4 regions of the Streptomyces sp. NPDC001220 genome follow, and region 3 is predicted to be linked to each of the others. Evidence: riboswitches for the same ligand, from Rfam matches in the RefSeq annotation. Region 3 holds a riboswitch; each other region holds the start of a gene.
What was found. A riboswitch is a leader RNA that binds a small molecule or an ion and turns the genes downstream of it on or off. The one in region 3 is predicted to bind cyclic di-AMP.

Region 1 (2,194 bases), on a different contig from region 3:
CTCCTCGTCGCGGCCGGCGTGACCGGCTCGGCCATCGCCATCCCGCTCCTGGGTGCGGCGAGCGCCAACGCGGCCGACGGCAACACCTGGGACAGGGTGGCCGAGTGCGAGAGCGGCGGCTCCTGGAGCATGGACGCCGGCACCGGCTACTACGGCGGCCTGCAGATGTCCCAGGACGACTGGGACGAGTACGGCGGCCAGGAGTACGCCGCCACGCCGGACCAGGCGAGCCGCTCGCAGCAGATCTCCGTCGCCGAGAAGATCCTCGCGGACCAGGGCACCAAGCCCTGGCGGACCTGCGCCCTGATCGCCGGGCTCTCCTCGGACGACGCCTCGGTGAACGTCGACACCGGCCTCGGCGGATCGGACGACTCGTCCGGCTCCTCCGACTCGTCCTCCGGGCTGTCGGATTCATCCTCTTCATCTGGTTCTTCGGATTCATCCGGTTCATCGGATTCCGGCTCGTCCGACTCCTCGTCGGATTCCTCGGGCGCCACGGACTCCGGCTCCGCCACCCCGTCCCCGAGTGCGAGTGACGACTCCGGCAAGGGCACCCCTGCCGACTCCACGAAGGCGGACAAGTCGGGATCCAAGGGGTCCAACGCCTCGAAGGCGAGCGAGAATCCCGTCGTGCTCGAAGCCGATGACTCGGACAATTCGTGGCAGACGGGCAGTTCCTGGGATCTGGTCGACACGGGGGCCGTCGGTAGCGGCGGCAAGCATCGCGGCGGCTCGGCGGACGAAAGCGTGACAAACGGTCAGAGTGTGACTTCTTCCGGCCGTCACGCCTCCCGGGACGCCGGCACCTACACCGTCCGGGACGGCGACACCCTCGCCTCCATCGCCGACTCCCTTGGCCTCGACGGCGGATGGCATGCGCTCTATGTCGCGAACAAGGCGGACATCGGTGCCGACCCGAACGACATCGCTCCCGGTCAGACCCTGAAACTCGGCAGCGAAACGGACTAAAAGTAGCGGGAGTTGGACCTTCCGACCGCCCTACTTCGAAGTTAAATGTCCGGTTTGGTGAAAGTGTGGGATGAGTCTCAGAAGCCCTGATCATCTTTGAAATTCACCTGATCGCCTGTTTACGGTCAAGGCCGCTCGTCACCACGAGCCCCGGCCGTCGCAACGCCGAGTCCTGCCAGCGGCTGCCCGGGAACAGTCGTCGCGTCAAGCGCCGTAGGCAGGAGCGGGGGACCCAAGGTAAGTGCCGGGACCGGTAGTTGAGACTGCCGTGTCCGGCTCGGGGTGAAGCCGCGCACCGTGAGGTGTGCGGCCGGGCAACTCAACCGGCCCGAACCCGACAGCTCACCTCGCAGGCGTCGGTGAGGGGATCCTTCATGCTGTTTTCCGGCAAGGGCAAGCACCGCCGTCCGTCCAGGGCCACCCGCGCCGCCGCGCTCGCCGGCGTCACCGGTGTCGCCATCGCCGCTCCGCTGATGGCCTCCGGCACCGCCTCCGCCGCCACCGCCTCCGAGTGGGACACCGTCGCCCAGTGCGAGTCCGGCGGCAACTGGGCCATCAACACCGGCAACGGCTACTACGGCGGTCTGCAGTTCTCCTCCTCCACCTGGGCCGCGTACGGCGGCACGCAGTACGCCGCGCAGGCCAACCAGGCCACCAAGGCGCAGCAGATCGAGATCGCCGAGAAGGTCCTCGCCGCGCAGGGCAAGGGCGCCTGGCCGGTCTGCGGTACGGGCCTGTCCGGTGCCGCCTACACCGGCGGCGGCACCAGCTCCTCCTCCTCCTCGTCTTCCTCCTCCAGCTCGGCGAACAGCGGCACGAGCAGCCGTACGACCGACACCCAGGCCGCCTCCCGCTCCGCCGAGCGTCCGGCCGCCAAGAAGACCGTCACCACCCCGACCGGGAAGAAGGTCAAGAAGGGCGACGGCGAGTACAAGGTCGTCAAGGGCGACACGCTCAGCTCCATCGCCGAGAAGCACAAGGTCAAGGGCGGCTGGCAGACGCTGTTCAAGCTGAACAAGGACATCGTCGACGACGCCGACTTCATCTACCCGGGCCAGCAGCTGCACCTGAAGTAAGGCGCCCGACGTAATACGAGGGCGCCAGCTGAATCACAGCGCCCGCACAGCCGTGGTCCCCATAGTGGAGACCGCGTGAGGGTCACCCCCGTCCCCCACGAGCCCCCGCCCCGGTGCGTTCTCCCCCGTACGCACCGGGGCGGGGTTTC
Region 2 (2,194 bases), on a different contig from region 3:
GGCACACGAAAACGACGAAAGCCCCGGCTCGGGGGCCGGGGCTTCGGGGCTCTCGCCGGTGACGTCACATGTTCGTCGCCGTGCTCGGGTCAGACGTTCACGCCGTGCTTGCGGAGATAGGCGACCGGGTCGACGTCCGAGCCGTACTCCGGGGTCGTGCGGGCCTCGAAGTGGAGGTGGGGGCCGGTCACGTTGCCGGTCGCGCCGGAGAGGCCGATCTGCTGGCCCGGGGTGACCTTCTGGCCCACCGAGACGCCGATCGACGACAGGTGACCGTACTGGGTGTACATGCCGTCGGCCATCTTGATGACGATCTGGTTGCCGTAGGACCCGCCCCAGCCGGTGGAGACCACCGTGCCGGTGCCGGCCGCGTGCACCACCGTGCCGGTGGCGGCGTGGAAGTCGATGCCGGTGTGGGCGCCGGAGGACCACAGGGAGCCACCGGTCTTGTAGCCGGTGGAGACGTACGAGTCGGAGATCGGCGCGACGAAGGCGTTGAGGCGCTTGCGTTCGGCTGCCCGCGCGGCGCGCGCCTCGGCCTCGCGCTCCTTCTTGGCCTTCTCCGCCGCCTTCTTGCGCGCGGCCTCCTCGGCCGCCTTGCGCTCGGCGGCGGCCGTCTGCGCGGCGGCCTGGGCGTCGATCTGGTCGGCGACCGAGTCGCTGACCGTGATCACCGGGGTGAGGCCGGTCTGCTCGACGGAGTTCTCCGCGGCGAGCGCCGGGGCGGCCGAGACGGTGCCGATGACACCCGTGGTGGTGAGGGCCGCGATGCCGGCGGCCTGCGCGGTGGTGCGCTTCACCCGGCCGGGGCGACGGTGCTTCCCGGAGGCGCACATGAACGCCATGTAGAGGCTGGTCCTTTCCTTCCCTCTCGCCTACCGGGTTAGCTGACGGGTTCGGAGCAGGAAGGTCTCCTACGGGCCCCCTCGCGGCTCGCGCGGGCGCCCGATTCACCCCAGGGACTGCATGGGTCCCCGGCTCCCCTGGCTCGCGCCGTACGGGGACTCGGCGATGACTGTCCGGTGCCGCGGGCGCGGCGCACTGCCTGACGGACAGTCCGGAAGAACCTACGAGGACGTCCACGCCCTGCTCAAACCGATCACGGTTTTTGTCGCGCATCCCACAGGGCAGACAGGCAACCTCCGCCCCAATTCGGACATTCGGCGGCCCTGGTGACCTGACGGTCACCAGGGCCGCTGCACGCGCGCGTGCCGCTCGTCCGGCCGCGCTCCCTGCTTCGCCGCTCGCGCCGGCCGGTCCGCTCCGCCTACTCGGCGGCGACGACCGTCACTTCGCCGATGCCGAGGGCCTCGACCGGCTCCTTGATCTGCGCCGCGTCGCCGACGAGGACGGTCACCAGGTGGTCGACCGGGAAGGCGTTCACGACGGCAGCGGTGGCCTCCACGGTGCCGGTGGCGGCCAGTTGCCGGTAGAGCGTGGCCTGGAAGTCGTCGGGCAGATGCTGCTCGACCTGGTCGGCCAGGGTGCCTGCGACGGCCGCCGCCGTCTCGTACTTGAGCGGCGCCACGCCCACCAGGTTCTGCACGGCGACGTCGCGCTCGGCGTCCGTGAGGCCGCCGGAGGCGAGGGTGCGCAGCACCGTCCACAGGTCCTGGAGCGCCGGGCCGGTGTTCGGGGTGTCCACCGAGCCGCTGATGGCGAGCATGGCGGCGCCGCTGCCGTCGGGGGCGGACCGCAGGACCTGCCCGAAGGCGCGGACGCCGTAGGTGTAGCCCTTCTCCTCCCGCAGGACGCGGTCCAGGCGGGAGGTGAGGGTGCCGCCCAGGCAGTAGGTGCCGAGCACCTGGGCGGGCCAGACGCGGTCGTGCCGGTCGGCGCCGATGCGGCCGATGAGCAGCTGCGTCTGGACGGCTCCGGGGCGGTCCACGATGACGACACGGCCGGTGTCGTCGGCGGAGACCGGGGGCACCGGCCGGGGCTGGGCGGTGGAGCCGCGCCAGGCGCCCAGGGTCTCGCCGAGCAGTTCGTCCAGGTCGATGCCGGTGAGGTCGCCGACGACGACCGCGGTGCCGGTGGCGGGGCGGACATGCCGGTCGTAGAACGCGCGTACGGCGGCCGCGTCGATCTTCTCGACGGTGTCCTCGGTGCCCTGGCGCGGTCGGGACATCCGCGCGGTCGACGGGAAGAGCTCCTTGTAGAGCTGCTTGGCGGCCCGGCGGCTGGGGTTGGCCAG
Region 3 (2,194 bases):
GTGTCAGATCAGTGGGGGTTCCGGGTCAGCCGACGGCGAGGCCCTTGGCGCGGAGGTAGCCGACCGGGTCGATGTCGGAGCCGTAGTCGGGGGAGGTCCGGATCTCGAAGTGGAGGTGCGGGCCGGTGACGTTGCCGGTGGCACCGGAGAGGCCGACCTGCTGGCCCGCGGTCACGGTCTGGCCGACCGAGACGGAGAGCGCGGACAGGTGGCCGTACTGCGCGTAGTAGCCGTCGGCGAGCCTGATGACGACCTGGTTGCCGTAGGCGCCGCCCCAGCCGGCCGTGACGACCGTGCCCGCGCCGACGGCCTTGACCGGGGTACCGGTCGGGACGACGAAGTCGACGCCGGTGTGGTAGCCGCTGGACCACATGCTGCCGGCCACGTGGTAGCCGGTACCGACGGTGCCACCGGTCACCGGGAGGGCGAAACCGGAGGCGGTCGTCGTCGGCGCGTCCGCGGACGAGGCCGCGTTCGAGGACGAGGCCGCGTTCGAGGACGAGGCCGCGTTCGAGGACGACGAGGAGGGGGCGGAGGACTGCGCGTGGGACCACGTCCGCGACGGGGAGGAGTCCGGGCTCGGGGTGTCCGTCGTCGCGGCGTGGCGGCCGCCGAACGTGAGCCGGAGACCGGGGTGGATCAGCGAGGGGTTGTCGCCGACCGCCTGCCGGTTGTCGGCGTAGAGCCGGTGCCAGCCGCCGTCGAGGTGGTGATCCCGGGCGATCTTCGAAAGGTAGTCGCCGGGCACCACCGTGTAGACGCGGCGCGTGGAATTCCCGGTGCCGGAATCCTGGACGACGGTCTTCTCGACGGTCGGAAGCGACTGCGTGGTCTTTTCGGAAACGGACTGCGAGGTGGCCGCGTGGGCGCCGGTGGCCCCCATGAGCGGCAGAGCCAGCGCGGCGCCACCGGTTCCGGCGACGGCCATCGAGCGGGTGAAACGCTGGGACTTGGGGCGGCGGTGCTTACCCTTCGCGGGCATGACGCATTCCTCTCCGGCGCCTGCGAGGTGAGCTGTCGGGTTCGGGCTGGAGCTGCCCGGCCACGCGGGAAGACGTGGCTACACCCCTAGCCGTCCCGGGAACCGGAACAGGCGGTATACCTGGTGGGTCCCCCGCTCCTGCCGGGCACGGGTGAGTGTGTGTGTGGGGACTCCGGGCGGCGGCAGGATTAGGCATTCCGTCCGGATGCGTGGCGAACGTAAGCGAGTAGGACGCACGTGAACAAGCGGCTGGTTCCGTCTGTCCGAGTTTCGCTTGATCCGTTACGGGAATTCCCGGTCACCCTCCGTGGATTCCGATCTTACGCGCTTTTCCAATCTCCCCGAAAAGCACGGGAATTACGTGAACATGACGCGCGACGGACGGTCACGAATATGACGCTCCTCACGCACGTCACGCCACGTCCCCTTATTCCGGACCGAGTTGCAATGAAGGCACCAATTCGGACAGAAGGCTCAGATGCGACGCAGCCGGAGAACCGTCGCATCCAGGTCGCCGCGCAACTCCGTACGCAGCCCGTGGTGCAGCAGGACGGCACCGCGGTGCACTTCGCCCGTTTCGCGGCATTCGTACGACGCGGCCGGGTCGAGCCCCCGCAGCCGCAGCGCCGGCATCGGCTCGCCGTAGCTCTGCGCCTGGAGCCAGGCGAGGACCACGGTCTCGTCACCGAGCGTGTACTGCACCGCGCTGAGTCCGCCGGTCGGCGGCCGCAGCCGGAACTGGTCGCCGCGCTGCACCAGGGGCCGGATGTCCTTGTAGAGCTCCACCCAGCGGCCGGCCTCGGCCAGCTCGTCCTCGGTCCACCGCGAGAGGTCCCCGCCGACACCGAGCGCCCCTGCCATGGAGCTGACGAAGCGGAACCGCAGGCTGCTGACCCGGCCGTTGAGCTGGTGGTTCGGACTGTCGGTGACCCAGGCGGACATCACCCGGGCCGGGTGGATCTGGCTGAAGCCGTGCTGGATGGCGAGCCGGTCCAGCGGGTCGGTGTTGTCGGAGGTCCACACCTCGTCGGTGCGGCTCATGATGCCGAGGTCGATCCGGCCGCCACCGCCGGAGCAGGACTCGATGGCCACGTTCGGGTGGGCCGCCCGGATCCGGTCGAGCAGGGCGTACAGCCCGCGCACGTGGTCGACCCACAGCCGCTGCGGGTAGGGCTCACCGGGCCAGCCCGCGTCGGTGAAGCAGCGGTTGAA
Region 4 (2,194 bases), on a different contig from region 3:
CTTGCCGGATCCGGCGCCGGCCACGATCAGCAGCGGGGAGCCGGCGTGCACGACCGCCGCCCGCTGGTTCTCGTTCAGCCCCTCCAGGAGCGCGGCCGCGTCCAGGGCCGGGCGGGCGGCGCCGTCGCGGTAGTAGGCGTCCCGGTCCGGGGGCGCGTCGAACTGCCCGCCGAACAGGTCGTCCGGAATCGGCTCCGGTACGTGCTCGTCCTCGGGCGGCGGCGGGGGTTCCTCCTCGTGGCCGCGCGGGGGCTGGAGGCTCGCCAGGAAGCTGTCGTCAAAGAGGCTGCTCATCGCTCTCCGAGTCTAGGGCGCCCCACCGACAACCGGTCCCCACCCCGGAAACTCACCGCGGTCACCCACCAGAATCGGCCCCTCACGGTCAGCGATCACACACCGTGAGCACGGGCGTGCCCGTCAGCCGGGGGCGCGGACCACCCGGCCGCACCGGACAAGTAGCCGCATACCATCCCCGATCGACCGATCCACCCGAGCCGCAACGCCAAGGTCACGAAAATGTATCGGGCATATCGCACATCAAACTTCACACAGAGCACACGAGTTGGCTACCGTGCCGAGCAGGCCGTACGACCCCCACCGGCGAACGTCGCCGGGCCGCACGGCCTCCGCCGAGTCCAGGGTGCCACCGCGCACCCGGAGCCGGGGACCCACACCGAACCTTGGGGTGAATCGGTCCCGCCTTCCCACCGGGGAACGGACCGTAGGGCAACCCTTCCGAACCACCCGCCCGAACCCGACAGCTAACTCGGTAGGCGGAGCATGGAAGGAGTCGCCCCCGTTGGCGTCGCACCGCAAGTCACGTCCGTCCGCAACGCGCGTAGCAGGCATACGCACCCCCGCCCTGGCCACCGCCGCCCTCACCTCCGTGGCCCTGCTCTCCCAGACGGCCAACGCCGCGCCCTCCGAGGACGGCAAGCCCAGCCTGGAGGAGGTCGAGAAGAAGGTCGACGCCCTCTACCGGCAGGCCGAGTCGGCGACCGAGAAGTACAACGCGGCCAAGGAGAAGACCGGCAAGCAGCGCAAGCAGGTCGACACCCTGCTCGATGACGTCGCCACGCGCACGGACCGGCTCAACAAGGCGCGTGAGGAACTGGGTTCCTTCGCCGCGGCCCAGTACCGGACCGGGGCCAGCGCACCCGACACGGCGACCTTCCTGCTCGCGGACAGTCCGCAGGACTACTTCGACCAGACGCAGCTGATGAATCGGCTGACCTCGCGTCAGAAGGACGCGGTCGACGACTACGCCACACAGCAGTCCGCGACCATGGCGAAGCGACAGGAGGCCGCCAAGAGCCTGGAGACGCTCACCGACACCCAGGACGACCTCAGGACCGCCAAGAGCACCGTCCAGACGAAGCTGGCCTCCGCGCGGGATCTGCTGTCGCAGCTGACCGCCCAGGAGAAGGCGCGGCTGGCGGAGATCGAGAAGAAGCAGCAGGCGGAAGCGGCACGCAAGGCGGCGGAGCTCGCGAAGCAGCAGGCGGCGGCCGCGAGGGACGCGTCGTCGACGTCGACCTCCAGCGGCTCCTCTTCGTCCTCTTCGCCCTCTTCCTCCTCCCCGTCCGACTCCGCCTACGGGACGAAGGCCGCCAAGGCGATCGCCTTCGCCCGTGCGCAGGTCGGAAAGCCGTACGTCTGGGGCGCCACCGGCCCCGGCTCCTACGACTGCTCCGGCCTCTCCCAGGCCGCCTGGAAGGCCGCCGGCGTCTCCCTGCCGCGCACCACGTACGACCAGGTGAACGCCGGCACCACCGTCTCCCTCGCCGACGCCCAGCCCGGCGACCTGGTCTTCTTCTACGACGACATCAGCCACGTCGGCATCTACATCGGCGACGGCATGATGATCCACGCCCCGAAGCCCGGCGCGTACGTCCGGGAGGAGTCGATCTACTACGGCGGCGAGTCGATCATCCACAGCGTGGTGCGACCGGCCTGAGGGGCGCGCGCGCCAGGGGGGCGCGCCGCGATGGCGCGTGCGCGGAGCGCGTGTGGTGAGGGCCGGGCGCGCCCGGATGCCCACGCGCGAGCGTGCGCGTCTCCACCCCGCGCCACACCGCACCCCAACCCCTCACGCGCCCTCTCACCCTCAGGCCCGCTCCCCCGCCGGCGCGTTGGCGGTCACCCGCGCCGCGCCGGGAAAGGCTTCCTGAGGGTCACGTCCACAGCACGGCGA

Region 1: another riboswitch for cyclic di-AMP. It lies ahead of ACWDGI_RS33590 (transglycosylase family protein); the one in region 3 lies ahead of ACWDGI_RS11145 (M23 family metallopeptidase).
Region 2: another riboswitch for cyclic di-AMP. It lies ahead of ACWDGI_RS37655 (M23 family metallopeptidase); the one in region 3 lies ahead of ACWDGI_RS11145 (M23 family metallopeptidase).
Region 4: another riboswitch for cyclic di-AMP. It lies ahead of ACWDGI_RS01815 (NlpC/P60 family protein); the one in region 3 lies ahead of ACWDGI_RS11145 (M23 family metallopeptidase).

What each region holds. Positions count from the first base shown of each region.
Region 1 covers NZ_JBSFJE010000016.1:152,154-154,347, forward strand. The annotation lists gene ACWDGI_RS33585 (transglycosylase family protein) at 1-969, shown strand, start outside; cyclic di-AMP (ydaO/yuaA leader) riboswitch at 1,169-1,340, shown strand; gene ACWDGI_RS33590 (transglycosylase family protein) at 1,344-2,045, shown strand.
Region 2 covers NZ_JBSFJE010000021.1:43,101-45,294, forward strand. The annotation lists gene ACWDGI_RS37655 (M23 family metallopeptidase) at 90-845, opposite strand; cyclic di-AMP (ydaO/yuaA leader) riboswitch at 858-1,021, opposite strand; gene ACWDGI_RS37660 (M16 family metallopeptidase) at 1,268-2,194, opposite strand, start outside.
Region 3 covers NZ_JBSFJE010000004.1:105,583-107,776, reverse strand. The annotation lists gene ACWDGI_RS11145 (M23 family metallopeptidase) at 26-982, opposite strand; cyclic di-AMP (ydaO/yuaA leader) riboswitch at 987-1,146, opposite strand; gene ACWDGI_RS11140 (alpha-galactosidase) at 1,457-2,194, opposite strand, start outside.
Region 4 covers NZ_JBSFJE010000001.1:374,293-376,486, reverse strand. The annotation lists gene pcrA (DNA helicase PcrA) at 1-294, opposite strand, end outside; cyclic di-AMP (ydaO/yuaA leader) riboswitch at 618-791, shown strand; gene ACWDGI_RS01815 (NlpC/P60 family protein) at 800-1,957, shown strand; gene ACWDGI_RS01810 (hypothetical protein) at 2,175-2,194, opposite strand, start outside.